4 regions of the Metabacillus sp. KJ11-3 genome follow, and region 4 is predicted to be linked to each of the others. Evidence: riboswitches for the same ligand, from Rfam matches in the RefSeq annotation. Region 4 holds a riboswitch; each other region holds the start of a gene.
The links. Region 4 has a riboswitch for cyclic di-GMP ahead of AC0L8O_RS24135 (polysaccharide deacetylase family protein). Riboswitches for the same ligand answer to the same signal wherever they lie in the genome.

Region 1: another riboswitch for cyclic di-GMP. It lies ahead of AC0L8O_RS27460 (hypothetical protein); the one in region 4 lies ahead of AC0L8O_RS24135 (polysaccharide deacetylase family protein).
Region 2: another riboswitch for cyclic di-GMP. It lies ahead of AC0L8O_RS25070 (hypothetical protein); the one in region 4 lies ahead of AC0L8O_RS24135 (polysaccharide deacetylase family protein).
Region 3: another riboswitch for cyclic di-GMP. It lies ahead of AC0L8O_RS05985 (anti-repressor SinI family protein); the one in region 4 lies ahead of AC0L8O_RS24135 (polysaccharide deacetylase family protein).

What each region holds. Positions count from the first base shown of each region.
Region 1 covers NZ_JBVVRS010000004.1:115,636-123,584, reverse strand. The annotation lists gene AC0L8O_RS27475 (hypothetical protein) at 849-1,223, opposite strand; gene radC (RadC family protein) at 1,461-2,105, opposite strand; gene AC0L8O_RS27465 (DUF6018 family natural product bioysynthesis protein) at 2,200-2,547, opposite strand; gene AC0L8O_RS27460 (hypothetical protein) at 2,796-3,149, opposite strand; cyclic di-GMP riboswitch class II at 3,311-3,394, opposite strand; gene AC0L8O_RS27455 (hypothetical protein) at 3,406-3,480, opposite strand; gene AC0L8O_RS27450 (hypothetical protein) at 3,471-3,641, opposite strand; gene AC0L8O_RS27445 (ATP-dependent DNA ligase) at 4,138-4,947, shown strand; gene sda (sporulation histidine kinase inhibitor Sda) at 5,620-5,790, opposite strand; partial or broken gene AC0L8O_RS27435 (DNA/RNA non-specific endonuclease) at 6,371-6,959, opposite strand; gene AC0L8O_RS27430 (hypothetical protein) at 7,162-7,302, opposite strand.
Region 2 covers NZ_CM147865.1:5,085,115-5,093,063, reverse strand. The annotation lists partial or broken gene secA (preprotein translocase subunit SecA) at 1-647, opposite strand, end outside; gene AC0L8O_RS25090 (CBO0543 family protein) at 868-1,464, opposite strand; gene rbsK (ribokinase) at 1,572-2,462, opposite strand; gene hpf (ribosome hibernation-promoting factor, HPF/YfiA family) at 2,512-3,066, opposite strand; gene AC0L8O_RS25075 (OmpL47-type beta-barrel domain-containing protein) at 3,289-4,710, opposite strand; gene AC0L8O_RS25070 (hypothetical protein) at 4,833-5,369, opposite strand; gene AC0L8O_RS25065 (hypothetical protein) at 5,402-5,524, shown strand; cyclic di-GMP riboswitch class I at 5,664-5,753, opposite strand; gene fliT (flagellar protein FliT) at 5,877-6,227, opposite strand; gene fliS (flagellar export chaperone FliS) at 6,227-6,625, opposite strand; gene flaG (flagellar protein FlaG) at 6,650-7,006, opposite strand; gene fliD (flagellar filament capping protein FliD) at 7,120-7,949, opposite strand, start outside.
Region 3 covers NZ_CM147865.1:1,150,687-1,158,635, forward strand. The annotation lists gene AC0L8O_RS05940 (hypothetical protein) at 1-124, shown strand, start outside; gene AC0L8O_RS05945 (aldolase) at 187-930, shown strand; gene AC0L8O_RS05950 (lasso peptide biosynthesis PqqD family chaperone) at 920-1,207, shown strand; partial or broken gene AC0L8O_RS05955 (lasso peptide biosynthesis B2 protein) at 1,242-1,708, shown strand; gene AC0L8O_RS05960 (ABC transporter ATP-binding protein) at 1,840-3,636, shown strand; gene AC0L8O_RS05965 (class I SAM-dependent methyltransferase) at 3,770-4,546, shown strand; gene AC0L8O_RS05970 (DUF5658 family protein) at 4,831-4,971, shown strand; gene AC0L8O_RS05975 (hypothetical protein) at 5,220-5,429, shown strand; gene AC0L8O_RS05980 (helix-turn-helix domain-containing protein) at 5,600-5,935, opposite strand; gene AC0L8O_RS05985 (anti-repressor SinI family protein) at 6,037-6,186, opposite strand; cyclic di-GMP riboswitch class I at 6,220-6,304, opposite strand; gene AC0L8O_RS05990 (YqhG family protein) at 6,626-7,426, opposite strand; partial or broken gene AC0L8O_RS05995 (DEAD/DEAH box helicase) at 7,442-7,949, opposite strand, start outside.
Region 4 covers NZ_CM147865.1:4,856,077-4,864,025, forward strand. The annotation lists gene AC0L8O_RS24120 (glycosyl hydrolase family 18 protein) at 1-144, opposite strand, end outside; gene AC0L8O_RS24125 (polysaccharide deacetylase family protein) at 159-1,910, opposite strand; gene AC0L8O_RS24130 (glycosyltransferase) at 1,911-3,743, opposite strand; gene AC0L8O_RS24135 (polysaccharide deacetylase family protein) at 3,762-5,180, opposite strand; cyclic di-GMP riboswitch class II at 5,242-5,324, opposite strand; partial or broken gene AC0L8O_RS24140 (carbohydrate ABC transporter permease) at 5,590-5,750, shown strand; gene AC0L8O_RS24145 (hypothetical protein) at 5,816-6,223, opposite strand; gene AC0L8O_RS24150 (ROK family protein) at 6,511-7,410, shown strand; gene AC0L8O_RS24155 (hypothetical protein) at 7,558-7,764, shown strand; gene rfbB (dTDP-glucose 4,6-dehydratase) at 7,787-7,949, shown strand, end outside.

The sequences.
Region 1 (7,949 bases), on a different replicon from region 4:
ATAACTATAAAACCGGTGTAAAAGTTTCCTTGCGATTATACCTCTATAGCTAGGTTTTCGGTGTAACATACCTTACGAGTTAAGGATAGGTCCGATTTTATAAAATATTATCCACCGGTTTTATAGTTATATGATAGTGTTTTTCATATTCCAATAATAGTTGCAGTATAAGGAGACAACCTATAGTCTCTATGGATTTGATATAGAGTTACCGTTTTTATAGTTATATTTGTCCTCTGTTATTAAATATAACTATAAATTCGATGGAGAATCCCTTAATAACTACTTATTCAATGCTAAGAACATTTAGGTATTTATTTAATCATAAAAAAATATAATGCCAGGTACTTCTCACTACCGTTCTTATAGTTATATCTAATCTTGTTTTACACATAATAAAGCTATAAAAACGGTGAAGTTAATTTTCTGTTTACCGTTTTTATAGCTTTAATAACAATCTAAATTTAATTTTACTACTAAATTCATAACTAGCTGCATAAGTATAATTAAGTACATAAAGTAGACACCGAATTTATAGTTTTATTAAGCTTTTTCTAAAAGTCTACATCGTTTTTATAGTGTTATTACCCTCTTTTTATAGTTAGATTACATCTTTTATATAGTTATCAATTACCGATTATATAGTGATAACCACTGTTTTTATAGCTTTATAGCACTGTTTATATAGTTATAATCTTTAAAATAACTAGAGTTGATAAGTCTTCAAAAATCGTATAAACAAGTAAACAGTATTTAAAACATATAAAACAATATATAAACAATTAAAAACATAAAAAGGATAAGTTATATATTTTAAATAACTCATCCCTTTTTTTATTTCAAAATTACTAGTTTAAATTACTTGCATAGTGACTATTAACAACATACTCATCAAAATCTACTCCATCAACATTTACTTCAACTAAGTAATCTCCTTCTTCATCCTTTCCATATAATTCTATTTCTACATAAGCTCCAATTAATATTTCATCAAATACATCCCAAAATTCTTTAGTATTATAAATATTCTGGAGTTTCCCAGTAATCATTTTATCTTCATTTGTTTTAATTAATAATGTATAGCCATCAATAGTTAAAACTTTCCCTGAGACCACTTTTTCTGGTATATCCTTCGAATAAAACAAAACAATAATACTTGGAATTAATAAAAGAACTACACCTGAAATTAAAATTTTATTTAATAACTTAGTCATGTTTACCAATGAAATTTAACCTCTCCATAAAGAGTATGTACTTAAGTACTCAATCTCAATATCTTAATTGATTTTCTAAAATAAAGTGGAACTATAAAAATATGTCTATAAACTTCATACAAAACCCATTTTTCGTGATTATTTCTTAATGGATACTTCACGTTTGTCCTTTATTTAAAAATAATAGTTTTTGAACCAATATCATGATGACGAACTTATTCTGCATATAACACATATAATCTAATCTCATATGTAGCCTTTTTCTTTTAAGCTCACATATCTTCCAGGACCTCCTATTATCACATGATCTAACAGCTCAACTCCCACTATTTTTCCTGCCTCTGATAATCTTCTAGTAACTTCTATATCTTCTCTCGACGCGGTCGGATCATTAGACGGATGGTTATGAGAAACCACAATACTTGCAGCACTCACCCTAACTGCTTCACGCATGACTTCTCGTGGATGAACTATAGCTGAATTCAAACTACCTTTAAAAATATTTTTTCTATATATTACTTGATTCTTAGTATTTAAATAAGCTACATCAAAATGCTCTTGATCTAAATTTTGAAGATCAGAAAACAAATCTGCAGCATCTTTTGGACTCCGAATTATGTAGAATTCCTTGGTACAATGTTTTTTAGCCAAAGTTACAAGACCAAACGCTGATACAATGCGAGAAGCACTTGTTTCTCCTATACCAGGGAATTTCTTTAATTCTTCAATACTCATAGTTGATAAATGTTTAGTACCTAATGCTGCAAGTTTACCTGTTAGAGTTGGCTCAGCTTTAGGTCCAATAAGAACAGCTAAGATGTTCTGTAAACTAGTACAATCATTACCGTAAAAAGACATTTCCTCTTTAGCAATTGCATAATGTTTTTTCATTTAAAATTCCACCCTTTTTTCTGAAGTTTTTGTTTAATAAAAAAAACAAAGCACTAAAATGCTTTGCCTTACCACCCAATAAGAGATATGTTTATTATTCAACTAATCCAAAGAATTCAAGAAACATCGTTTTAAGCCTAGATACCTTAGAAATATAAATTGAATAATCACTACCGATATAGTAAATATCCTCACCTTTAAATCTCCAATAGACTTTTTCACCTGTTTTAGTTTCAATAGACTTAATAAGAGTTAATACCTCACTTAATGCATAAGATCGATTTCCATTCTTACAACGAAAATATCTTTTTGATCCATCCTTAAAATTGAGTTCCACTGATAAGCGGTACGGATTTACTAAAGATAAATTTCTTTCTCCAAGCCTTCTGCAATCCTCAATTACATCACTTTTGTTAAACAAACTTGCTAATGTCTCACCCATTAAGAAAACATCCTTTCTGAAGATAAAAAATTTTATGAAACGCAAAAAAGCGCCCTTCAGGAAGACTCATAGACACACGTAATGTGTGTTTAGATTCATCCCAAAGGACGCGTAAATTTACATTTCATAAGATAAGCCCGCTAACCATAGAATGGTTGCAAAAAAAGAAAAAGTAAAAAACTATAAATTCATCTTAACATAATTAAATATTTTAGTGAATAAAATAAGTTCTTTAAATTTCCCTAATACTAAGATAACAAATCTTTATCAATTTCAAATAAGTTATCTTTGTAATTATGTTGAATAGTAGTAAATTGCTCCAAGGTTAGCTCGTAAACTTCACGAAGTGTACCCTTTTCTTTTAATTGATGGAAAAGGATTGAATATGTACCAAAATTAACTTCTCTAGAATCTGTTAAGCATATTTCTTCTTCAGTCTTTAAAATAGCATTGTCTACGATGGTTACTTTTTTAGTTAGTGAGAGCAACTCAATGTACTTTAGTTCATCTAAAGGAAAAGTGATTTTTTCTAAATAATAAGTAGTAGGATTATGTGAAATTTCTAGAAAATCATTTTGATTTAATAAACTATCTCGGAACATATAGACAACTCCCCTAAATAATAGAATTCATTTATAAATAAAACATATGCAACAGATTTGTTCAAATATTAGTTATATTTAATTAATCCAATCATAATATGCATATCTTGAGAAGATTGTAGAATTCTAGAATGTTTTTTTCAATAAAAAAAGCCCTATTATTATAAAAAGGACGGTTGCACTAATAGCTCAAGATTATTAAAGTGCCCATATATAAATAATCCTTCATAGCTTTCCTATATTATAAATTTTAATATTAATCAAAGTCTAATAACGTACTAATTTTTACATTAAGTGCAATTGAAATTAGATAAATGTTCTCTAGAGAGATGTTTTGCTTACCTCTTTCAACGCTACTAATATATGTTCGATGTAGACTTCAGTTAATTCCCCCAATTCTACTTGAGATATATTTCTGATCATTCGATAACGTCTTACATTTAACCCGAACTTTTCTATAAGTTCTGTTTTTTTACTTTTGATATTGTCCATTATACAATTTTCCCTCTTAAAATTCTATATATGATAAAGTACACATCACTAAAAAATGGCAAAAAAGAGAGTTTTAACAATTATACTAGGCATAATATACCACTAAAAGTAATTTTATGCCAGTTGTTTTTGTTTGATTTACTTATCCTGCAATTTGATATATTTATTAACAGTTTGGTTTATTAAAATAAAGTAATTTAACATGTATATTTAATTTATCCTAACAAAAATAAAAAGATCAGACTAGCAAAGTAAGCTAATACTGACCGTTATAAGTTATTGTAATTTTACATACCTTACAGAATGGTACAGTATAATATCACTGTGTAATTTTCAATTCTTTACCAATTCAGTGTAATGATTTTGAAAAATTCATCAATTGTCCGACTAGCGCAACTTAAGATCAATAATACAAAATTTCCTTAGATATTAACTCCAATTTCCAGTGAATTTACATTTGATAAAGTGCTAGAATTAACATGAGGTGTTTTTTAAAATGTTTATATCACCAATGTTATTGCACAGATCAGATCATCCATTTGATGATGATTCATATATTACTGAGCTTAAAGTTGATGGAATAAGGCTCATTTGGACAAAGTTTGATGATAAAGTACGCTTATATACACGGCATAACAATGAAGTTACTACAATATATCCTGAGATAACTAACTTAGATCTACCAAACGGAACTGTCTTAGATGGAGAAATTGTTGTATCTAATGAACTAGGTAAACCTGATTTTGAAGCTACAATGGAACGTTTTAGATCCAAGAAAGCTCCTTATGAAGTTCAATATTGTGTTTTTGATGTTATTCAATATAATAGTGAGAAAGTTACCCACTTACCACTCCTTAAACGTAAGGAATTGCTTCAAAAGGTTGTCCCCTCTCATCCTCTTATTAATGTTGTTCAGTGGTTATCTGGTAATGCGATCGCTTACTTTGATCTCATTAAGCAAAACGAACTTGAAGGTATAGTTCAAAAGAAAGCTGACAGCCCTTATGAGATAAATAAACGATCATACAGCTGGCTCAAAGTCATTAATTATCAATATGATGATGTCTATATTACTGGTTTACGCAAAGATGAATTCGGAGTTTTGTTATCATTTCTCGATGGTAAACCAGCCGGCTTAATGGAATTCATGCCACCAAACGATCGCAAAAAGCTGTATTCTACGAATAAGGTTCAATCAGAGAATGACAATTATAAATTTATTAAACCTGTTCAATGCCGTGTTAAATATAGAAATTTAACTAAGCAAGGAAAATTACGTATACCTTCATTTGTGGAGTGGTTATAACTCCACTTTTTTATATCTTTCTCCATTAACCTTCTCCTTTTTGTAAAATCTATGTGAATATTTACCTATAAGACTTTTATATTTTTACAAATCTATCCATAATTGAATTAGATAACTTATACAGGAGGGTATCTAATTGGGTGAGACATTTGAAGAAAAAAAACTTGATCCAGAATGGGCAAAATTGATATTGTATGCAGGTATATCCCCAGATAAAATTAGAGAGTTTTTCGAGAGTAATACTGGGCCTGAATAAGGTCTTTTTTAAACCATTTATAATTGGGTTTGAGAAGTGAATTGTTGTTTGTTTCTGTTCTGAAATAAGCAATAAAACGAGTAATATTTGTAAGTAATAACTATAGACCTCTGAAAGCCAATCGGGTTGCTGTTATTTTCTTATTTGTTATTGACTGTTATCTAATTGATAGCAGTCCTTTTTGATTAGACATTATCCTTATAATTAAAAAGAAATTAACCAGGTTCTATTTGGATAATTTCACATACTATATTCAGAAATATTCTAAGGTGAGCTAACGATGGGTTATTTGGTCTAATTATTTAGACCATTTTTTTCTTTCGTTCGTTATATACGCGAAAAGCGAATTAGTTTCAGCTCATATTACAGCAAATAATAAGATACGTTAGTAAAACAAGTTTTGTTTCAAATTAAGATCACTTTAAACGTTTTAGATGTCTATGGCTTGGCTTATCAATTCTCAAATTTCTGCTTTGTATTTCTGCGAAAACAGTTTTTATATTATCCTTTCCTAAATTTAATTCGACAGCAGTTTGATATATTTTCATTAGTTTCTCATTTGTTACATACATCCAAGGATCGAACATTATTTAACCACCTTTTTCACTGCTTTTTTCGAAAGATGCTCTTCTTTAATATATCTATCATTGAACTTTATGCATTATGGTGTTAGGCTTTACTTGTATAGTATATTGTTCCTATATAAAGGAGACTAATTACTCATGGTAAGTGAATCAGATTTTTTACTTTTCCTTAGAGAACTTGATCGCTTAATTATTGAATTAAATAATTGTAGTGATACTCAAGTTTCTTACTCCATTTACCAGGACATACAATTATTACGCGATGCATTAGTTTTGACTGCTACCGAATAGTGGTCTTTTTTATGTTAGTAAAATCTCACTTCCTTCTGTTTTTAAGTGAACTGTTCAGCAAACATAATAATTTAAAATGCTATAATAGAAATGGTTGGTAGTTTATAGCTTCTGGCTTTTTTTATTTGTCCTTTGATCTATTGTTTATTAAACAATTTCTTTCCTTTGCAATTTCCATCAATTACGTAATAAAAAGTTACTCTAAGATCTTGTACTTTACATAAAAATACGCAAATATTATTAAGCATTTGCGCTTGATTGTGGAAAGAGGAATGCTCAAAGTTCTTGGGACTTACTCACCTACCATACCGTCATTATCAACATCGTGCATATATGGGTATAACCAGATCACTCGTTAATGGCATACTGAAACCTGCTGCTTTTGCTTCTTTAATCGTCACTTGTCCATTACCATCTGTATCCATTCGACTTATTAGAACTAGTTGACTTATTTGAGTTAGTTGATTTACTTACAGTTAAGCCTAGAGATTTATACATCTCATCAGGGTTGCCGTTATCAAACTCATCTGTAAGTGTACTTTATAATGAGAAGGAATCTGCGTTTCTGTATTAGAATATGTGATAATTGCTTCAAAATTAGTAGTCCCACCAGCTTTACGAATGGCATCTTCCATATATGCTTGATCACCATGTCGGTTAAGCGTACTTTCTTGTGGAGTAATATTGTAAGCATTGGATACCCCTCCGAGAGAATCTGCAATGGTATGTCCTTCATCTAAATCTGCTCTTTCTACACCAGGAATTTTTGTTTCATCATTGTAGTATCTGCCAGACGATGTTACAGGTTCGTTATCGTCATCTTGTAGAACGATTTCGTCAGCAATGACACGGACCAGTTGCCCATGTTCATTCGTGATGGCCAATATTACATGTTAAATAAGGGGGTTCTTGTGAATATGGACAATTTCCATTAATACGGGTGTGACAAGTTTCGTTATCAGGTGTTTTATGATAAATGATTTACAACAAAAATAAGCGGCATTGTTCACCATTACAGATAAACAAGGTCGCTTACAGTTTTTTTACAATCATTTTTATTTACCCTTTCGTTACTTTATTAATCTAATGTTTTACCAATTTATCTTTAGACTGTTCTGTAGCATTATCTTTAACTTGATGGATCAAATATGTAACATAAGAGTTTAGTTCAAATCGATCTCTATTAACAAAATCAGAAAACGTTAATTTGCTTTGTTTAGGCACTATTTATCCCCCCTTGTTTAAATACTTTATCTAAATAATTACCAATCTATTATACTTTTATACATAAAATAAAAAAAAACGGAACACACTAAATCTACTCCTGGTATCAGCCCCATCAACGCCAGATACTATGACAGCCACTCACGCCATCCAATCTATTATACATATATTGAAAAAGTTTTCTTGTTTAAGGATTATTAGATAACAAGTTTCTACAAAAAAAGAATTGATGTAAAGTGACAATAAAGCGATTAAATCTATATGTTACTCCACCATAGCGCTCTATTGCTGAAGATTGTTATTCAACTAACGTTACTATTTTATGGAATAAGGACTTTCAATCAAAACTAGATATTAAGTTTGTATTTATATAAGATTGTGAAACCATGCATTTTAATTAAGGAAGCAGATTAGATTCCATGACGGTGTAAACCAGTTCATACCTTAAATAGAGACCACCCTCAGTATAAATTCTTGTTTACTCAGATTATTGAGTTATTTAGCTATACAGAATTCTTTACATCGTTAGTAAAAGGATTCGAGCGCATAACAAATATGAACCATACGGCAAATCCAAAATATATGAATGTCAAAATAACGAATATGAAGTTAAACTGCTCCGTCAACTGGCGGATTAGAGCAAAAAA
Region 2 (7,949 bases), 230 kb from region 4:
TCATCGACTAAAATCGAGTCAACTTCATCGATAACGGCAAAATTAAGCGGACGCTGTACCATCTGTTCACGATAAAGAACCATGTTATCGCGTAAGTAATCAAAACCTAATTCATTATTTGTTGAATACGTAATATCCGCAGCATATGCTTCACGCTTTTCATCTTTGCTTAGTGAATTTAAGTTAAGACCTACTGTTAAGCCTAAAAACTCAAACAGCTGCCCCATTTCATGAGCATCACGACTAGCTAAGTATTCATTGACTGTCACAACATGTACACCTTCACCAGAAAGTGCATTTAAATAAACAGGCATCGTGGAAGTTAATGTTTTCCCTTCCCCTGTTTTCATCTCGGAAATATTCCCTTCATGTAAGGAAATACCACCCATTAACTGTACTTTATAAGGATATAATCCCAATACACGCTTCGCTGCTTCACGAACAACAGCAAACGCCTCTATTAATAAATCATCAAGCGAAGCACCTTTTGCTACGCGTTCTTTAAATTCTTCTGTTTTTGCTTTCAGTGCCTCATCAGATAAGCCGCTCATTTGACCGCTTAATGCATCAATTTGATCAGCCATCTTTTCGTAACGATTTAACGCACGTTTGTTAAAATCAAACACCTTATTTAAAATTCCAAGCATGTAATACGCTCCTCTGTGTTTAGAGTGAAAGATCATATAAAACTATTGTCTACCCTTTATTTTAGCACTATTTATGGTGGGGGACAACTGAACAGATGCCTATGTAAAAAAATGATAGATAGGATTGCTACTAACTAGACTGCTACTTCATTTTATCTCCTTCAAGGTAAAAAGATTATCAACCAAAAAAAGCACTTGAAGTGTGCTTTTAACATGTTTTCTACTCTGCTTCGCTCACTTTAGCCTTGGAATTAAGGTGTAGAAACACATTTGTAATGACTCTAGAAAATAGAACAACAAATACATATAACAAAAAAATATAAAAGTAATTGGCACCATTTTTCAAATGAAAGAGATGATGAGCAACGATTATTGGCTTAAATATAAATGATAAAAATAAGACTAACCCAAAATTATAAAGATAAAAGTTTTTCTTATTTTTTAAGATCCATTGATACAACAAAATAAATAACACCGGTACTAAAGAAGTGTCAATTCCAACATGGATCGGTAAAAAAGGGACTGCTTTATACGGATATTCAAAAAAATTATATCTTGTCCCTATTGCGTCCGTGTATACCATCCATGCATGGATATTAAAACCATAGAAACCTAATAAAAATACCCTTTTTTTATCAATAAGAAAATATAGAACAACTAATGGAATAATAATAAAACTAACATTTAACCAAAATTGCCAAGTATCGAAAGCTGAATAATCTAGCCAGTAATCAATCCATCCGTTTGAAACCTTTTCTTGCGTTTCTTTTAATTCGTTTAGCTGATTCAGCTGTTCTTGGGGGAGATCTTTCCTCATACGTCCACCTCTTATATAAGTTGGTCGTCTTATTATTGGCAATTGTATTGAAATAAAATCCCCCTTTTTTATTCTACACAAAATTAATTTATATGGTTAAGTAAATATCAGTGAAGCAAAGACTCAACTTCTTTCTTTGTCGGCATTCCTGATTGTGCACCAAGCTTTGTGACAGAAAGAGCAGCTGCTGCATTTGCAAACTTGCTTGCCTCCAGTATTGGTAATCCACTGCTAAGAGAAAAAGCCAATGCTCCATTGAACGTATCTCCCGCACCAGTGGAGTCAACTACGTCTACCTGATATCCACTAATAAGCTGCTCCTCTCCATCTTGTTGGAGTTGAATTCCCTTTGACCCTCTTGTGACAATGCTTTTTGCCTCCAATGCCTCTGTTTCTTTCTGTGATAGATTTGTACTTGAAAGTAGGCTTTCTAGTTCATGTTCATTTGGTGTGAGATAAGAAGACTTGAGAATCAACTTTTTAGGAAGCTCCTGCATGGGTGCTGGATTTAGGATGACCGGTACGTTATGTTTATGTGCTATTTCGGCTGCTTTTACTACACTGTCCAACGGGATTTCTAATTGTAATAAAACAATATCCGCATCGGTGATCAACTGTTCATGTTGTTGGACAAGTGCCGGTGTGAGTTTATGATTGGCACCTGGAACCACGATGATGCTGTTGTCTCCTTCTGATAATGTGATCGCTGCGACACCACTTGAAGTATTGGAAATGGTTTGGATGTGTTTCGTCTCGACACCTTGTTTATGTAAATGTTGCGTTAACTCGCTGCCAAACGCATCGTCGCCCACACAACCAAGAATTGTGACATCCCCTCCCAGTTTTGCAGCAGCCACTGCTTGATTAGCCCCTTTTCCGCCCGGGACTGTCATAAAATCTTTCCCTAGAACAGTCTCACCAACTTTTGGAATGGTGTTTGTTTGTGTTACAAGATCCATGTTGATGCTGCCAATGACAACGATTTTAGGTTTCTTCATAGCGATTCCCCCTCAACGTAAAACAGCGCCCTAGTAGGCGCTGCTCATTTTATACATGTGGCTCAATTAAGCCGTATTTTCCATCTTTACGTTTATATACAACATTGGTTTTATTCGTTTTTGCATCTGTGTATACGAAGAAGCTATGTCCAAGCATATCCATTTGAAGAATCGCTTCCTCACTGTCCATGGGTTTTAGATTAAATCGTTTTGTACGAACAACTTCTTCTTCTTCATCCAGCTCATCCTGTGGCAGATCCTCAGGCTGGTAATTGCTAAACACAAACTTTGGAGCACCCTGCTCGCGAAGCTTGCGGTTCACTTTTGTTTTATGCTTACGAATTTGTCGCTCTAATTTATTCACAACAAGATCAATCGCTGCGTACATATCCTGGTGGTTTTCCTCTGCACGTAGAACCAGATCTGTCATTGGAATGGTCACTTCTATTTTAGATTCCTGATCATTATAGTACTTTAAGTTAACATTGACATTTGCGTCAACTGACTCTTCAAAATATCTCTCAAGCTTACCAATTTTCTTTTCTGCATATTCTCTTAATGCTGGAGTTATTTCAATGTTTTCCCCTCTGACGTTATATCTCATGATTGAACTCCTCCTTTATGATAAAGCTATGTAGTACTATTTCTATACTTCCCTGCTTGTCTCCTGCATAAACTTAAAAATACTTTGTGACTTTTTGTAGAAATTTGTATGGTTCGGTAAAGTTTGTGAAGGGGACATTAAGGGTATGTAAATAGTTTATGCGAATGTATAGATTAAATGAAAAAACTCACCTTGGGTTGGCGAGTTTTTTTCAAATTTAAGTTATTTATTTTGAACCTTTACAGTCGTTTGTCCAATAACCAAATTACCATCGAGATATCCACGGAAAACCAATGTTTCCTCTGATGAATCCCATGTAAAGTCAGAACGCTCAAACTTGAATTGTCCAAGTTTTGCTTGGTTATAGTACCCTTTGTTGCTTGTTAGGGCATGTACCCCATTTATTGTTGCTGTATCAAGGTCAAAATCTTTACGATCAAATAGTTTCGGTACGTCTACACGAACTGTGAAAATACCCTTATTTCCTTTGATCACTTTTGGTGTTACTTCAATTGTTGCAGGAATGTAGACAACAAATTGTTTATGAATTTCTGTTGTTAAGCCTCCAGCATTTGTTGCAACAACTGTTATGTTGTAAACACCTGGTTTATCTAATGAAATAGACGAACCATTTTGAACTTCTTTTCCAGACGATTCACCTGGTGCTGTTACGATCATTTTTTCAGATATAACTTCAGAAACCGTATCTTTTGCTGTATAAAGCAATGGCAATGCAGAATCTAATGCATATTCTTCATTTACATCCATACTTACTTCAGGTGCTGTTTGATCGATTTTCACTTCAAGCGTTTTTACACCTTCTATATTATTTGCATTGTCGATCGAAAAGAATGACACTTCATGAATGCCTTCGTCTGTTAATGTAAAAGATGTTCCTTCTTTATATTCAGATCCATTAATTGAATAGAATGTAGTTGTTACGCCACTTAAACGATCTGATGCTTCAAGGTATACTGTCACATCGTCTATGCTCCAAGTCTCAGGTGCATCAGAAGTTGTCTCCGGTGCTGTTTGATCTACCTTAACACTGATTGTTTGTGGTTCCTCTTTGTTTCCAGCGTTATCTAGAGAATAGAATGATACAAGATGTAGACCTTCTGTTTCTACAACAAAAGATGTTCCTCCCATATATTCAGATCCGTTAATAGAATAGTAGGTTTTTGTCACACCACTTTGTTCATCTGCTGCTGTCAAGTTCACTGTCACATCTTCCTTGCTCCAGATGTCTTGTGCGTCAGAAGTCGTAGCTGGTGCTGTTTTATCGATTTTCACTTCGATTGTTTGTGCTTCTTCTTTGTTACCGACTTTATCAACGGAATAGAAGGATACTCTATGAACACCTTCTCCTTTTACTTCAAAAAAAGTGCCTTCTCTAAAATCATTGCCATTAACTGAATAATATGTTTTTGCTACTCCTGTTTCATTATCTGTAGCAGATAGAGTAATGACCTGGTCTTGATTTACCCAAGCTGTTGGTGCGTCGCTTGTTGTCACAGGTGCCTCTTCATCTTTGATTAGCTTTGCGAGAACAACATTAGATGGTTCAGACTCTCCAAATGAGTTACTGTAGGACGTTACGACATACTCATGATTCGCATAGGATAAGTCCATGACCGTATACATTAAATTATTTACTTTTTCTGAAACTAATACTAATTACCCATCTATCACTTCATAGATGTTATAGCCATTTGCATAGGTAATAAAATTCCAATTAATTCTTGCTGTTGTTTCATTTATCATCGTTAAGCTTGCTTTTGGAATTCCATAATTGGATAAACAATTGTTTCTGTAATGCGATTTGATGTTTTTGATTCACCAAAACGTGTATTATAAGCTGTTACCTCAAAAGAATGTGTATCTTCTGAAAGATTATTAACTTTATAGCTTCGTGCAGTACCTTTATAAATTAATTTTCTCTCATCTTTTGTGATTTGATAAACACGATATTCACTTGTCCAAGCAGTTGCAGGCCAAGATAACGTAATATTGTTTATATTTTCTACTTTCCCTGAAATAACCGGTGCTTCAACAACAGGCCATGTTAAGGTAAAGTCAATAGAACTTCCTTTTGGTGACTCCTCAAAGCGATTACTGTATGAATGAACCACGTATTCGTAATTTCCTTCAGGCATATTGCTAAATGTGACAGAAGTTCCAGTTACTGTTTTCTGCAAAATACGCTCTCCATCAATAATTTGATATACATTATAAGCAGTGGCATATGTTGAAGCATCCCATCTCAGCACAATATCATTTCCATTATTAACGCTTTGCTTCACATTTGCCGGTGCTTGCATAATTGGATGAACAAGTGAGAAAGTTCCAAGTTAGCTTCACATCATCTGGCGTTACCTTTACTGCAGTAAGATTGGTTGGAGGTAACTTACTATCTGATGATGCAAAAACGCTACCAATAGGAGCAATCACTTGGTAACTGAGTAGCACCAATACAAGAAGTAATGGTTTCAAACGAGATAAATGCTTCATTTTTTCTTTTCCCTTTCTTTGTGTGAAAAAGGCATAAAAAAATAAACCTTTTACAAGGTTCATAGATTTGATAGACTATGATCCCTTGTGGCAGCCGGCTGCCATTCATGAAGAATTACATAAGCAGGCCCTTGGCTTTGCGTCCCACCGTTTCCAATGGTTTGCCTTTTTCACTTGGTAGTTTAATAGCATATCAACATAATAATACTTTTATCCTAAATAATAAATAGTAATTAATTACTATTCTAGGTTTTTCTATTCTTACCGTGGTATTATTGACTCATTTTCTATTAATAAAGTTATTTACGCTTATCATAAAATAAGCCGCTTATCGTATCTTTTTGGTAAGGATCATGATATTTTTCTTGGCTTACCTTATTGTTCTTTAGTTTACGTAAGTCAGACTGAATTTCGTTTTTAAAACTCATTAATTGCTGGTTAATTTCCTTGTTTACCTCAATCAGTTTCATCCCTATTGTTTTTTGTTCTGTTGTATAGGGTGGTTGAGTCGCTTTTATTAATTTCTCACGATCTTCTAAATTCGCTTCTATTTGATGAATAAACTCATCTCGCTCCTCACTTGTTGTTCCTTTTTCTAAAAGTGAAAGGAGTTCTACACTGACTTCATATAGCTTTTGCACCGCATCCACTATGCTTGTCCACCTTGATGTTGCTTCTGACGGTTCGCTTGAATGACTTGCTTCCATGTATCACGAAACTCTGTCACATACCCTTGTACCTCTTCTAGAATTTCAAGGTCGTTACTAATATTTGCTTCTACAAGACGATTCTTCATGTAGTCATACATTGTAAGCATATTTTTTGAGACTTCATAATCCATATTTATGGTTACCATAAGCTCTTGAATAATGTTTTGGGCTTTTATTATATTCGTATTTTTTTCGCTAATATCTTTATCTTCTATTGCTTTCTTCGCAAGTTTAATAAATTTTATACACCCATTATAAAGCATTAATGTTAATTCACCCGGTGCCGCTGTTGTCACTGCGTTTGATTGATATGACTGATATGGATTACTCATAGCCATTTTCATTACACTCCTTTATCTACTCTAAACCTTTTTATCGACAGCTAATCCTAAAAATTCTGTCATCGATGCGTATATATCTAGTAGTTTTTTCGATGGAATTTCACGGATAACTTCCTTCGTAGTTTCATCAATTACCTTTACATAATATTTATTTAGCTCGTCATGTAATTCAAATCTTAATGAAGTTGTTGTAGGAGATAAAAAATCATTCATGCCTTTTACCACTTCTTCAAGCTTTTCTTTTGTAACTTTTATATTTGGTTCTGCTTGTGTTGGACCATTATTTTCAGGTTGGTCAATTGAAACATTTTTATTTTCAGTTACTGCATCAATTTTGTTACTAATAAAAGAATGAAACGACATACCCTCGACTGACAAATCCATCTCTCCCTTTCATTTACAAACCTTTCTATTATTTATATCGGCATGTTCTAGTAAGTTTAAAGAGAAGTTTCAAATAAAAAAGTGAAGGAATTAAATCCTTCACCTCATTACATACCACCACTGAATTGCTGCATGAGCCAACCACTTTGCGAATTTGCTTTCTGCATAGCTGATTCCATTGCTTGGAATTGTTTCCAGTAACGATCTTCTAATTGTTGAATTCTATCTTGTTCTTTTGAGATCCCACTTTCAATACTTTTTAACTCTTTTGCCAAAACACTATTTACATCCACAGTTGAATTTAAATAACCAGCTTTTTTACTTAAGTCTGAAATTCCTTGTCCTAATCTCTCATATAGTCTTCTTCCAATACCACTTTCATCATGTTTTGTTCTATTTGTTAAAGTATTTCCTTCTGTAATACTACTAGTAGAACTAAACAGCTTTTTTACACTATCAAGATTACTTTCAAGGACGGCTTTCAATTTTGTTTCATTTAATTCTAGCTTTCCATTGTCTCGATAGTTCTTGCTTGTTGTAATCCCTATGTCAGATAAATACTTAAATCCTTCATCACCATTTGAAACAGGTGTCATTAGACTACTTCTAAGTTCGTTTAAAAAACTGGAAATGGAACGATCTCCAGTTATTAACCCACTTTTTGCTTTTTCTTCCCATAACTCTATTTCTCGATCCTTCATTTCACTTTTTTGGTCATCTGTTAATGGTGGAAAATCTCGGTAACGTTTTTCTGTCACTTTTGAGTTTAACTCAGCAATTAGTTCATTATATTTATTTACAAACGTTTTAATACTATTAAAAACAGCTTCCGTATCATTTTTTGTTTCAACGGTTACTGGTTGATCGCTTGTAATGTTAGATTTCAGATCAAATTTTACTCCATCAAATGTAAAGCTATTTCCAGTAGGATTAATTG
Region 3 (7,949 bases), 1.5 Mb from region 4:
TACATCAGATTATTTCTACCAAGCTTTTGGTCTATATATTGAAAGTGATTGCCCGTTGCCTGAATTAATGAGATCAGGTGGAAATTTAAATAAAGTTGATATAAAAATAAAAAAAGAGATTTAAAAGATAAGTGGAAGCATCGATCAAAGGAGTGTAAAGAGTTTTTTGGCAATCAAAGCCAAATCATGTTTCAAATTAATGGACTATGTATCTTCTCAATTGAAGATGGAAATGAGATATTATATTCTCCATTGGATGTCACAGATCTAGATCAAATTAGATTGTATATTCTAGGAACTTGTATGGGCGCAATATTACAACAACGTAAAATCTTACCATTACATGGAAGTGCAATTGCTATAAATGGAAAGGCGTATGCTTTTGTTGGAGAGTCAGGTGTGGGTAAATCTACGTTAGCAAGAGCGTTTTTACAAAAAGATTATCAGTTATTAAGTGATGATGTAATTGCTGTTTCGTTATCTTCTAATGATTCACCTGTCGTTCATCCAGCTTATCCACAACAAAAATTATGGGATAATAGTCTAAATAAATTTGGAATGGATTCATCAGATTATCTGCCATTGTTTGATCGGGAAAAAAAGTTTGCGGTTCCAGTTCCTTCTCAATTTTTAAATGAGCCACTGCCATTAGCAGGAATTTTTGAACTTACAATAAATAAAATAGCTGAACCAAACATTGAGTTAATAGAGAATATGGAAAGGTTTCATATTTTCTACACCCATACATATCGGAATTTTTTTATTGAACCGCTTGGTTTGAGGGAATGGCACTTTAATCTATCTTCAAAAATGATTAACAAGATAGGTACATATCGTCTAAGACGTCCAAACTCTAAATTTACAGCAGAGGAGTTAACATCAATGGTCTTAACTTCTATTAATAGAGAGGAGTATAGTTATGAAAGCTAAAGTTATCATAATGGAACAATACATTAATCAGGTACCTGGAAATATCGTTAGCGATATGGCGGGGGAGAAAGTGATGTTAAGTGTAGAGAAAGGAAAATACTTTAATTTGGGGGAAGTTGGTGGTGAGATTTGGGATCTAATAGAGGAGAAAATATCTGTGAATCAACTTGTGTCCGTATTAGTTGAACGATACGATGTAGAATTTGAAGAATGTAAAAGCCAGGTAATCTCTTTCCTAGAGGTTTTATTAGAAGAGGAACTCGTTCAAATCTCTTAGTCATTGGGAGATATTTATTTGGAAGGGGTATGAGATTGTGAGAAGAGTAGTGAGAATTATTGGATTGAGTAATAAAGAAAAGTTATTAATAATTGAAACGTTCTTTTACCTTGCTTGGGCTTTTCTCCTCAAAAAAAAGATTTCCATAAAATAGCCCCATCTTTAGGCAAAAGGATTTCTGAAACTTCACGTGAATTAGATGATAAAAATACTGAATTATTCATCCAAATCTCAAAATGCATATCAAGCGTTAGTAAACATACTCCTTGGGAGAGTAAATGCCTCGTTCAGGCTATAGCAGGTATGAAAATGCTTGAACGAAGAGGTATTGAAAGTACCTTGTATTTAGGAACTGCAAGAAACGATGAAGGTAAGATGATCGCTCATGCCTGGCTTCGTAGTGGAAGGGTTATTTTAACTGGTTCTGAAGGAATGGAAAAATTCACAATTGTTTATTCGTTTGCAAAGGTAATGAACAAAAACAAAATGTTGAGCAGATGATTTAGGTAAATAAAGTTGAAAATTATCTCTCAAACCTAGTTTATCTTCTCTAAACTTAGTACATAGTTAAGTTACTTTTTTTGGGAGAAAGAGTATAAGTTAGATGGAGGTGTATCTTAAGGAGGGTTTTTATGAGGGTCATTTTATATTTTGTAAAAGATATGCATTCAACCGCTGGAAGAAAGTTATATTTTAATTTTAATTCAAACATTGTCTTAAGCTTAACGGAAAGTATTGGAATATTTATGGTTATCCCACTAATTAGTTTAACTGGTCTTATTAGTACAAACCAAAATGATCCACCAATAATTGTTTGGGTAACAAATCAATTACAACAATTCCCTTTTCAACTTAGTTTATCTATAAGTTTAACTATATTTATTCTTTATATAACTTTACACAGTGTTTTTCAGAGGAAAACACTAATTAATATTACTAAAATCCAACAATCATATATAAGAAAACTTAGAGAGCAAGTTTATACACAACTTCTTGATTCAAATTGGGAGTTTTTCCTAAAAAAAAGAAGATCAGATATTATTAACCTTTTGACTTTAGAAACTACCCGAGTCTTAAGCGGTATAAATGTAATACAACAACTTCTGTCTACTTTGATTTTTTCTTTTATACAAATTATTATAGCGTTATGGCTTTCACCTTCATTAACCATTACTATATTGGGGTTTGGTGCAATACTTGCATTCTTTTCACGAGGTTTTGTCAAAAAGTCCAATAAAATTGGACAGGAAACGACCAAAATATCTGAAGAGTATTATGCTACGATCACAAATCATTTTAATGGGATTAAAGAGATTAAAAGTAATTCCTTAGAAAACACTCATAGTAAGTGGTTTCGAGATTTATGTTTGAGAATTGAAAAAATTGGTATTGAATATACTAGTTTAAATACTCTTACGCAGGTTATCTATAAAGTCGTCTCTGGGTGTTTAATTGCTATCTTTCTTTATTTCTCAATAGTGCTGTTTAAAGCAACTCCAACTGATTTTACGCTTATATTAATCATTTTTTCAAGGTTATGGCCTAAAATCTCTAGTATACAATCAAGTCTCCAGAGCATTAGTACATTGTTGCCGTCATTTAGGTTATTGTATGACTGGTTAAATGACTCTAAGAGTTCGCAGGAAATTAAAACAGTACATAATGAAAGTATAAATCCCAAAGTAATAAATGCTGGTATCGAGTGTCAACATGTAACTTTTCGTTATCAACATGAATCTTTAGGATATACCCTAGATAATATAACAATGGAAATTCCTGCTAACCGTATGACAGCAATTGTCGGTCATTCGGGCTCAGGAAAGAGTACTTTAATAGATTTGATTATGGGACTTATTAAACCCGAAAAAGGTGAGGTCTTGGTTGATGGGTTACCACTTACAAAAAATAACTTACTAACATTTAGAAAATCTATTGGATATGTTCCACAAGATCCTTATCTTTTTAATGGAAGCATTAGAGACAATTTACTTATAGTCAAAGAGAATGCAAGTGAAGATGAATTATGGGGAGCACTAGAATTTGCAGCAGTAGATTTTGTGAAAAAGTTACCAAACGGACTTGATACCTTGATTGGAGACAGAGGGATAAGGCTTTCTGGTGGAGAACGTCAAAGAATTGTATTAGCACGTGCGATATTACGTCAACCATCTGTTCTAATTTTAGATGAAGCGACAAGCGCTTTGGATACCGAAAATGAAGCGAAAGTTCAAGAAGCAATTGAACGCCTAAAAGGAAAAATGACAATTATTGTTATTGCACATCGATTATCAACGATTCGTAATGCTGACCAAGTAATAGTGTTGGAGGAAGGTAGAATTCTTCAAAAAGGTGATTTTCATGAACTTGCAAAGGATAAGGAAAATGTTTTTGGAAAGTTGTTAGGAAAACAACTAGAAGTAATCGGATAGATTCACAAGATCTTAATAAACTCTAAAATCATGAATTATAATATTAAAATAGTTTTTTAGGACTAATTATTATTCAATTGAAAGGGCTAAATCCAGGGTAATGAGTAAGATAATACGAAAGGTGGTTTTACAAATGATTGGAGCTGCAAAGCATGTAGTAAAAGAATATAAGTCATCTAAGAATCCAATTATAAAGTTTTGTATAACAACCCTGTCTTTTGGTTGGAATGCAGCCAAAAACATAAAAAGATTTTTTGGCGATACCGAATTTCGTTCCATTCTTCTATTGCAGGTATTAGATTCTAAAAATGTGCATCAAACAACACCTCTAACGTGTATGGATCGATATCCTAAAATTTTTTCAGCATGTAGAGACTATTTTGGCAACCAAAAAGACTTAAAGATACTTTCTTTTGGATGCTCAACCGGTGAAGAAGTTTTAACTCTACGTAGTTATTTTCCAAATGCTCACATTGTAGGAGCAGATATTAACAAGCGTAGTATTGCAATATGTAGAAAGCTTCCAGTAGATGATAAGATTACGTTTGTACATTCCAGTTATAGTGAAATTCAAAAACATGGACCATTTGATGCTGTTTTTTGTATGGCAGTTTTGCAGAGAAAGCCACATTACATTGCAGCAAAAGGCATCAGTTCTATTAAAAAGATTTATCCATTTGAAAAGTTTGAAAAGCAGGTTATTGAACTAAATGGGTTAATAAAAGAAAAAGGATTATTGACAGTGCATTACACTCAATATTCTTTTAGGGATACATCGGTAGCATTTAAGTATAATGGATTGGGTAATTATACCCAGGGTGATTATGTATCACCAGTTTTTGATAAAAATAGTCAATTAGTAAAAAATCCATTACCACAAAATAGTATTTTTATTAGAACACAGAAATAGCTGTTTTTTAGTATATTAGTAAATATTTCGGTGCACTATTCCTCCCTAAAGTTTATATGAACGCAGTGAATTGTTTCCTCAGAAAGATCTATGGCAATATAAAATTACGAATAAATATATGAGTGCTGGTTTAGGAAGTAGTCATGCAATTATATTTTTTGCCTTTCAATTTTTGAACACCGAGATAATCGTTTTAAATTAGAAAAGGGAATAGACTTTTTGAGTAATAGAGAGAAGAAGATAATATGTAATGTTCTTTATATAAAGACAAAGGAGATAACTTTGTGATAAGAATTTGCTATTATTTATCAGGGCTTAATTTTGTAGACGGTATTCTCACGTACATCGGTCTCAAACTAAATCTTATTGAGGAAGCCAATGTATTAATGAGAATAATTTATGAAGCAGAACCAGTTTTTTTATAATAATTAAAACTTTTTTATCAATTCTGCTTGTTACACTTTGCTACTATCAAAAAATCCCTGATAATGTTGGAATAAAAACAATCTCATTTATAGGAGCTTCTATTTATACTTTTTTGATGTTCTTACATGCTTATTGGATAATTACTTCGTTTAATAACATTATCTAAGAAGAGTGTATGTAGAGTGGCTTTTAAAATCAATTGTTCGTTATAACGAATATATATTCGAATTAGATAGGAGAGTTACCAATGTACAAAAAACTTTGTAATCGCTGTTATCATTTCTCTTATAGCAGTTGCCGAGTTGGGGATTGGTTATGTCCAACATGTAGTCACGACTTAACCAATATGAAAGCAATTGTTGCTAGTAATGGAAATAAAATATCCCAATTCAATAACTATCAAAAGCTAAACGATTCCATATTAAGCCCCAAATCAACGATCTCTTACAAAGTTTAAAGATAATTTGAAAATGGATAACAGGAAATTATTATTCGCGCCATTTGATCTCTTAGAAATCCACTGTAACTATGTTATATTTCCGCGAAATAAAGATGATAGGATAAACTGTGAAATTATACACAAAACAAAAAGCACAACCAGCAGCCATCAAAGCTGCCGATCATGCTTTATTTATCATTTTCATTCTGTAATCTCCACTTATTAAATTCCAAAAACTCTTTAAACTGTTCCTTTGATACACCTGATTTCATTGCATCCTGTACCAGTTTTGTCCATTCTAAATCGAGCTCTTCTGGATCGGTTGCGTTTTGTTCATTTAGAAGAGTGTTTACTGATACACCAAGAACAGATGAGACCTTTTCTAAAAATTGCACAGAAGGATTTGACTGGAGATTTCGCTCAATCGAACTTAGGTAGGATTTTGCGACTCCTGCTCGTTCTGCTAGTTCAGACAGTGATAGATTTTTTTGTGTGCGATATTTTTTTATTCTCGGACCAATCACGTCAAGTCACCTTCCTTAATGAAGCCATTATAACATATAAAGAAGGGTTTGTTTTATATGCAGAACACAAAAACAAAAAAATTTACAATCACTTAATACTATTATGATGATTTTAAAACGGCATTTGACTTTTTGGATAAGAACTCTTTTATCTCCTCTACACTGATTCCTAGTTCAAGTGCTTCTAGTATGAGCTCAACCCATTCTTGATCTAGCTGCCCATCGTGTGTGATTCCTTCAATTATTCTCATTATTCTTTTCCTCCTAAAATACTAATCTGTATTTCAGGCAGCCCAGCCGTCTTAGTTGTCAACCTGAAGACCCGTGACTTTGCGTCCCTACTTTTCAATAGGTTTGCCTTTGTACTGATTAAGTTGGCATCAATTGTTAATAGTATATTTCTAAGGTCCTTCATTTATGTATAACTATTTAACTATTGACAATGTCTATTATAAAAAAGAACTGTTATCATTGTCTGCAGAACTTTGTCGACGAAATAAATTTTTTTCATTTATCTGTAATTTTTACAATGAATTTACAAATGTAAGAGTGAAGGATAGTTTTTATAGGTTTTTCCTAGGTGGGATTTACAAAAAATTAATAAAGTTAAGAAATGATAAAAATTAATTTTGTCGAACGAAAATTCTTTTTTCATCATTTGGGTTTCTCCTAAGTAACTTGTATCATTACTTAGGAGTTTAAAATTCCTCCGGGAGTCAAATAAAAGATGCCGCCATTTTGAATGGAAATATGAATTTGTGGTTCATACAATTCTTGTAATGCTTGTTTTTCAACTTCGTAGCATTCGGGTTTTTCTTCAAGATCTTCGTAAAAATGATTTAATAGTTCTAAATCTTTGTTCCATCTTTCCCGTGCTTTGTCTGCCCAGGTATGATCATGATTGTGAATATCTTGTAAAATGAATTGTTCAATCCGTTTTAACCCGCTTTGCGGCTTTATGAGTGGTGTCATGGTAAAGCAAAGGTCTGGAATTTTTGGTGTTAAGTCCAAATTTTCTAGTTTTTCTTGGAAGTTTTCGACTAGCACTCCACTTACTAAGTGTAACCCGATGGAATAGAGTTGATCTTTCTTCATATCACATTGATAGGAAACCATAATATTGACTCCGATCCAGGGGTGGAGGGGAACATTTCCTCCATGTGGTTTGACGTACTCAAAAAGTCTGATATAGCTTCCTAACTCTTTTGTTGATTGAAAAATTTGGTGAAGGCGAGGGGCTCCAAAATGCATAACCTCACCTTTCAGGTCTTTTGGTGCACGATTCTGGTCTGTGATGAGCGTAAGCTTCATTGGGTTTGGGACCCCGTTTGTTTTTTCAAGGTAATGCCAGTAAAAAGGTCTGTTCATTAACAGCTTATCCATTTCAATTGTAAGTTGTACGGTTATATATCCTTCTTTGTTTTCAAGAACTTCACAGGAGTTGGATGTGAAAAAACTTTCTAAAAAGTGATGAATTTGCTCTTGCTGCATACTTTAGCCGCCTTTCTACTTATCTCCGCTTGCTGCTTTACGTTGTTCTTGTGAAGCTTGTGCATAATCAAGAATAGATGTTAAATTCTCCATTTTAATTTTCATTTCTCTGTCATTTTTTGAATGATACATAATGTCTTGTATATGTTCTTCAAAGTTTTTTATTTCTAATCGAGTGAGAATTTCATCAAGGTCACCAATGACTTTTTCAAATAAATGTATTTTGTCATATAAAAGAGTTAATATATGTTCTTCAACCGTGTTTTTGGTTGCCATATTGTATATGTTAACGTCTTGTTCTTGTCCTAAACGGTGAATACGGCCAATTCGTTGTTCTAATCGCATTGGGTTCCATGGTAAATCATAATTGATAATATTATGACAAAATTGAAGGTTGATTCCTTCACCACCGGCTTCTGTTGCAATTAGTACCTGAACACGATTTTTAAAGAGTTCCTTCATCCAATCTTTTTTTCCTCTTTTAAAGCCGCCACGAAAAGGAACAGACGTAATGCCGTGCTGC
Region 4 (7,949 bases):
AAGCCATAGCGATTTGTGGATGTCTCGCACAACCTCAACCGGTTCTACTTTCACATACTCCGTTTCTTCGTTTGTAGATGAACAAGAAGTCAGGAGGAGTATAGAAACGAGTAAAGGAATACTCTGGATTACTTGAACGTTCATTAAATGTCACCCTATTAAAAAGATTCTATAAAAAAGTCAATTATGTCTGAGCTAGTCTGAGAAACAGATCGGAGGAACGATTCACTTTTTGATTCATCTACCGTGTATAATGTCTTATCCTGTGACTGAATGATCACATTTTCGATAATAGAATCGTAAATGGAATCAGTATCTTGCTCATGAGAGTTTTGTTTTGAAATCATGGAGCCTCCAAGCAGTAACTGATAAGAAGATGATGAAAAAGGCATTTCTACCTCTGCAATCCTTTTATTATCAACCTTGATCTTCAATTTATTATCAGCTAGAGAAAGAACGATATGACGATCATTTTTTAATGTGCTTGGATATTCATCCTCATCAATTCGTGATCCTTGTTGTGTTGTCATAAAGTCATACTGTGTCGCCTTGTTAAAAGCATAATCTTGCCCGCTCCAATTTATTTCATCTAGTTTCTGCTTAAACAAAAGCTCTGATTCATCTTTTTGATCTGCTACATTGTAGACATTGAGTACATTTTTCTCTATTATCATTTTAAGCTGATTTTGATCATCCCCGCTTTGGATAGTGAATGACTGTGCTCCCATGACATTCCCTTTTAAATCAAAGCTGGCAGTAAATTTAGATGGTAGGTTCTCGGTTAATGTTGCAATCACTTCTTTACCAGGTTCGGTTGTTAAAACGATTTTATGCTGATCAAACTCACCAACACCATGACTGATTTTCCATTTATCAGCAATTTTTTTATCGCCATTTTCAAAGTCTATCGTCCATTTCGAATCATGTTGGATTTTCATTAACAGGTGATTCACCGGCCAGTGTGGCGCCACCTGCAATCTATTTAAATTGTAGATATCCTGTTTTGAATCATTGTATGCATAAACATCACGATTAAAATGAAGAGAAAAATATTCTTTAATCATCTTGTTGTTCGCTGCCTCTACAGCTGGGTGCATATTATTGTATAAAGAGTTGGCATGCATAATTGCATATGCTTTTGGCATACTCGAAAAACGATCTTCATAAATGGTATGCATGAATTGATAATCTTTTGTAATTCGCTCTTCCATCTCTGTGCGAGTTTCCTTTGGAATCATGTATTCATCACGTAAATAGTCCATTAAATAGTGATTATAATATTCAATTGAAGTTTTATCAGGAACATTATTTTCCTCTATCTCGCCTAAATATTCTCCATCTCCGTTGAAAATATTGATATAAGTAAGCCTATAGCCGTTTGATCCTAGTTCCCAAAAACCACTTTCTATCATTTCTTGTAAATGATGTGGTTTTAGAAACTTTGTATCTTTTGTGTCCATTTTATCAGCATAAGTAAACATCGTTGCTTTATAATTTAGCGTCTCCAATGCCTTTTGTGAAAAGATGCTTGAATCATTTCTTCCATCTTCGAATGATAGAAATAAAGCTTTTTCAGGTAATGGTGTTCCTTGTTGGTAAAAATCAATGATTTGTTTCTGAGAAATGGTTTCAAACCCTTGTTTTTTTAGGACAGATAATTGCTTCTCTAATTCTTCCTTCGAGATATATTTTGCTGAGCCGCTGCGATCAACGCCAAAATAGGACAGGGCAATAAATCCATCGGAATTAACCATTTCCTTGGCAGAAAGGGGTTTATATTCATCTGTAATAAACACGGCTCTTATAATAATACCTACCAATAATACAAGGACTGCTAGTTGAAAAATCACTTTTACATACTTTTTTCTATTTTTTAGCTTGTAGTTAAATATACTTTGATTAGATGACAATTAGCCCCCCTCCTTTAACTTGCCTTTTTTCTTTCGTACACGGTTTTGTTTTTTCTCTTTTTCTAATACGTCTTGAGGTGTTTCACGCGTCCCCCAAGTCGATTTCCAGAACGTAAACCATGCAACAGGCATTTGCCACAATAGAATAAACTCGTAAAATAACACAAAAATAACACCAAAAAACCATAATTTGCTTTTACGGAATAGCAAATGAGCAAAACTCATCATAAAGGCCATTAATAATAGTCCTACGATAAACGTTGTTGGAAAGATGCCATGTACTAAAGGGACGTAAAGCAGGTTATAGATCACAACAATTGGAGCTGCAATTGGTACAACAAGGCCTATAAGAAAAAATACCATCATAAACGGTTCTTTTTTTACTATAAATGTCAGAGCACGCAATGATTCTCTTAGCCATGAACGTTTCCAACGCATTTGTTGTTTTAAAAATACGTTAAAATCTGATGGGACAATAGTGGAACAAACGGCTTGATCTTGATAACCAGTTCGATGAGTTTTAAGAATATAGTTCGTCATACTTCGATCATCGCCAAATGTTGCTGGATGTCCTAAGAATCGTTGTTTTAACCAAGCATCCGCATTTTCTAGTACTAGGCTTTTTCGATAACATGAAAGTGGACCGGATAAACAAGTCACACAATCAAATGTTGATTCAGCAGCCTTCATAATACGAAAGGCAATATAATATCGTACAGTCTGCAACTTTGTTAACATGTTTGTAAATTTGTTCTCCACTTCCGTTCGTCCTGCTACACCGCCCATTTTCGGATCTTGGAATGGTTGAACGATATTTAGAATCGCGTTTGGTTCAAGAAAACTATCAGAATCGACAAACACAACCAAATCATGCTTGGCTTTATTCACGCCAACAACCAACGCCTCACGCTTACCCGCGTTCTGAGGTAATATATGAAAGGAAATCCGCTCTTTTGTCATAAAGCGTTCACCTTCAGAGTTGATTTTTTCCATGATTTCTCTTACTTTCGATGCGGTATGATCTGTTGAACAGTCGTCAACAACAATGACCTCTAGTTTATCTACCGGGTAAGTTTGATCGATGCAACTTAGAATAGTACGCTGGATCCACTCTTCTTCATTAAAAACAGGAATGATAATCGATACACCTGGTTGATAATTCAAGTTCACAGATGTATTTCGATAGAGTAGTCCAAAGACATACCGACTAAGCAAAAAGGCAGCGGCTAATAAACTATAAAAATATAGGAATTTATTAAACTTAAAATAAATAATACTTTCAGCTCTCATTAATAGAACAAGCAGCGTAATGAATAGTAAAAACAAACTTGAAGCGAATATTGAGAGTCCCCAATGCCGTTTTTTTAAATAACTTTCAATGGATTGTTCAAATTGGAGTGCACATAAATATTGCTCTTTCCCTTCGAATATTTCAGTGAATTGACGAACAACCTTGGCACGCATGGTAACTTTAGATTCAAATCCTTCAGGCATTGCCCCCTCTGGGATAGAGAAAGATAGTTTAACAACTTGGTTTGGTTCAAATTTAATAGATTCGCTTGGTAGTTGAATGAGTATTCCTGTATTAGAGATATCCATGCATGAACCAGTTTGCTTTTTTATGGAGGGCATTCGTAAACGTACTGGAAATGATGCAATATATCGCTGACCATCTAGTCGTGCTTTATATACTTGGTTAGGATCAGCAACTTCTTCTAGAGTTTCATGAATTCCTCTTCTGTCAATGTTTTTTCGGATTTTTTGTGGATCAGGAATATTGGATAATATTCTTCGGTCTTTTTTTGGGTTTGTTATAATTTCACGAGTAGACATAGGAACTTAGCTAAGATACTAGCTGCCTCCTTCAATATTTTTAGTGATCATTTCTGATATTGTTCTAAAAGTGTAGCCCTTTTGTTGCAGGTTTTCGATAATGCTTGGCAATACCGTCACTGTGTGTGATTTATCTAATATGTGCATGGTGATAATACTCCCTGGCTCGACTCGATCTACTACACGATTATAAATCTCTTGATCAGAACGGGACATATCCCAGTCCAGTGATGTAACATCATATTGGATAATATAGTCAATCCCTGTCGCTGTAATAGCCTTCGCTGATTCAGTATCAAGAATACCTTGAGTGGGTCTAAAATAATTTACAGGCCTCTCTTGTAAGGCATATGATAGGACTTGATCATTTTTAACAAGATCTTCTTGAAGATCTAACGGATCCATTTCTGTAACTACCTTATGGCTATATGAGTGACTAGCCACTTCGTGTCCACGCTCTACAATAAGCTTAGCTAATTGAGGATTTTTTTCGACACCCGTTCCTATCAAAAAGAATGTTGATTTAATATGATAGGTATCTAATATGTCCAAAACTTTAGAAATCCCTTCATCACTAGCCCAATCATCAAATGTTAGAGCGATTTCTTTTTCTTTTGTAGAAAATTTGTCAATAATAGCAGGTTTACTTTCATCATAATCAGGATTTATCGCAAGATGATTTGTACTTGGATTTTCTTCCGTTAAATAATGACCTTTTTCCACTTCTTCAAATGTTGTCAGAGTATACCCTGCAGCAACTGCATCATCGTAAATGAGTTCAATCGCCCGTATGACTTCTGGGTTAATGTATGTGTTAAGCTGAATAATAGCTCCACGGTTTGAAAATTGTTTAATATATGCTGCAATATCTTCAGCACTTTGCATTTTGCTATCTTGAGGATTAATCGTGTTGGAAATGACCTGCATATCCAGCTGTGCTGCAGCTTCTTCCAGGGACTGAGAGGAATCACCAGAACGGCTGCGGATAAATGATGGTTGAATGTTTAGATGTTCTTGAAAAATTTTGTTCGCTAATGCTACTTCAACATATGCTTCCTCATAATTTACCTTGTTAGGTAACACATGGTTCAATGTATTATTTTGAATGGTATGGCCTCTCGCCAAAATTTCCCTTGCTAATTCCGGGTCCTCAGCTACCCTCATCCCTTGTAAAAAGAAGGTGGATTTAATACCTAGCCGATCTAACTCATCCAATAAGTTAAGCATCATTTCTTTGTCTGAAAGTCCATTAAAAGTTAGTGCCATCTTTTTTTCTGTTGTAGCTATCTGCGTGATAGCTGGTTTTGCTTCTTTTTCCTTTTTAGGTATTTCCACTTTGGGTGAAACAGCAGTAAGTTCCGGTTCACTCTTTTTAAATGCACATCCTGTCAAAGTCATGACGATTAAGCAAAAGAATACGATATAGATTTTTTTCATTCACACTCTACTTCCTTATTTATTTTTGGCAAATCTGCTTTCCAAACTAAAAAAACCGCCCAAATAGATTGGACGGTTGCGCCACTTGCTCCCAATTTGCCAGGCGCCCACATACAGCAAATTGTTCAACACACCAGAATTATAAGTGAAACGATTTAGATAGTACTATTTTCACAAATTATTATAAGGTTTTAACTGATATTATTCAATGATTTCTAGTGCTTTTTAACATAATAAAGGGTTTTTCGCTTCATTCAAGTAGGATTTTGTCAAAAAGTCTGGACATATCTTACCATAGGTACTTCTTTATGAGATTGTATAGATCAATATAGTCAATTAGTCCTTTTTAGGCACAATGCTAGAAAATGCTTACTCATGAGGGTACAGGCAGTCAGGTCCGATCAACTAGCCGAGTATGGTGGCGTTGCAAAATCTTTCTGGAAGTCAGATTGTCTATTGAAAGTGCAGATGGCTGGAGCACTGTTAGCGGCATTGCCTACATTATAAATTTATATTCTATTAGGGAAGTATTTTGTAAAAGGGTTATTGACTGGATCTGTGAAAGGATAAGGGGAAAGGCAGTCTCCGAGAAGGGAACTGCCTTTTGGTGAAAAGAACATCGCTATTTGAAATCCTTAATTCAAACTAAATACACCATATACCCAAATATTTCCCTTTTCAGAAACATACTCATGCGGGTTTATTGGATTTCCTTCTTTATCATAAATATAAATAGAAGCAACCCCATTTGCGGCAGACACTCCAACACGATATCCACCAGCAATCATCGTTTCATCTGGAGTGACAATAAAGGAGTGAATCTTCTCTGTACAACTTTTATAATAGATAAGAACTCGCGTTTGTTCAGTGACGACTTTCTCAATATTCAGAGGAGCATGCCGATCATCCTCAACAACTTCCCACCCATCACCATAATTTTTGATTGACGCAGCAATTTCATATCTTGAAGAATGTCCTCCATATGTAAATCCTACTAGTAATAGGATAACAAGTATCACTAAAATAATTCTTTCAAGCTTCATCAACAAGACCTCCATCATTCTCTTACTCTATTTAACTAGATTAGACAAAAGGATGAAAAAAGTCTGTCAGTATATGGAAGAGAAAAATGGGTCCTTCTGTCGATTCCATTCTCAGGGCTTTCATCACATAAATTCAATCATACCATTTTTAGTATTTTATTTGCCAGGAGTATAAAATGATAGAAACATAAATATATATAATAGAAGGAAAAATAACGCTTTCATTTATTTGGGGAGTTGGTAAACTTATAGATAACAAATACTTAATACGAATAGAAAAGGGGATTATGATGTATACAATCGGCATTGACTTAGGCGGAACAAACCTGCGTATCGGCTTGTTTAATGAAAAAGGAGAAATCATCAACGAGCAAAGCCGCCCAACAGAACCAGAAAAAGGTCCGGAATTCACCATCAGCAACATGGCAGATGCCATCAATGATCTAAAATCGCAATATGACATCAAAGCAGTTGGAATCGGCTCACCCGGCCCATTATCCCCGAGCAGAGGTATCATCATTGAGCCGCCAAACTTACCAGGCTGGGTAAACGTCCCGATTGTGGACATGCTGGAGGAAAAAATAGGTATGCAAGTTTTGCTAGAAAACGACGCCAACGCAGCAGCTCTTGCCGAAGCCACACTCGGAGCAGGCAAAGGCGCAAGTAGTGTCTTCTTTGTCACCGTCAGCACAGGAATCGGCGGAGGCTATGTTTTAGGCAGCCAGCTTGTCTCAGGTGCCCAAGGAAACTGTGGGGAAATCGGAAACATGATCGTGAATCCAAGTCCTGATGCTTACCAAGGTCCAGGGTTAAACAAAGGTGCACTAGAAGGACTTGCATCTGGAACGGCAATTGGTCGAATCGGAAAAGAGAGACTAAATATACCAAACGGTGCCCAAGGCGTGTTCGAGCTTGCAGAGCAAGGCAACCAGCAAGCACAGGAAATAGTTGATGAAGCCATCAACTATCTTGCTATCGGACTTGCAAACATTGTTCATACGGTAAACCCGGAAGTCATTGTCATTGGTGGAGGAGTCATGAAATCGAAGGATTTGATTCTAAAGCCATTGATTGAAAAAACAAGAGAGTATGTGTATCCGAGCTTAAAGGAAACATTAGTCATTAAGCCGGCCGTATTAGATCAAAAGGCAGGTCTCGTAGGAGCTGGGCTGCTACCGCAAGGGTAATTACGTTTATGTAAAAGCACAAAAACCAACAGATATGTAGAAGGGGTATAACCGAAAAGACTGTCATTAGAAACCTTTTATATAAAAAAATCGATTAAAATCACCTCCTTCTGTGAAACATAAAAAGAAAATAGAAGGAGGATAAATATGGTCTCAAATTCACCAGGTAGAATTAATGTCATCTTTCAACATGATGAGAAAAAAGTACATCAACTAATCGATCTTACCCAATTAACAGCATTACTCGGCTCTGATCTTATACATATTGATGAAATGCTAGAACCGAAAAAGGTAGACAAAAAGGTGTGGGTACGAAATATTAATGGGGTAACTCTCTTTATTCAGCTAAAGTAATAGCTAGGAAAGAGGTGTAATATTGGCTAAACAAAAAGTTCTTGTAACCGGCGGAGCAGGCTTCATCGGCGGAAACTTCGTTAATTATATGGTAAATAAATATCCTCATTATGATATTTATAACTTAGATTTACTAACATATGCGGGAGATCTGACAAAACATAAAGATATCCAAAACAAAGATA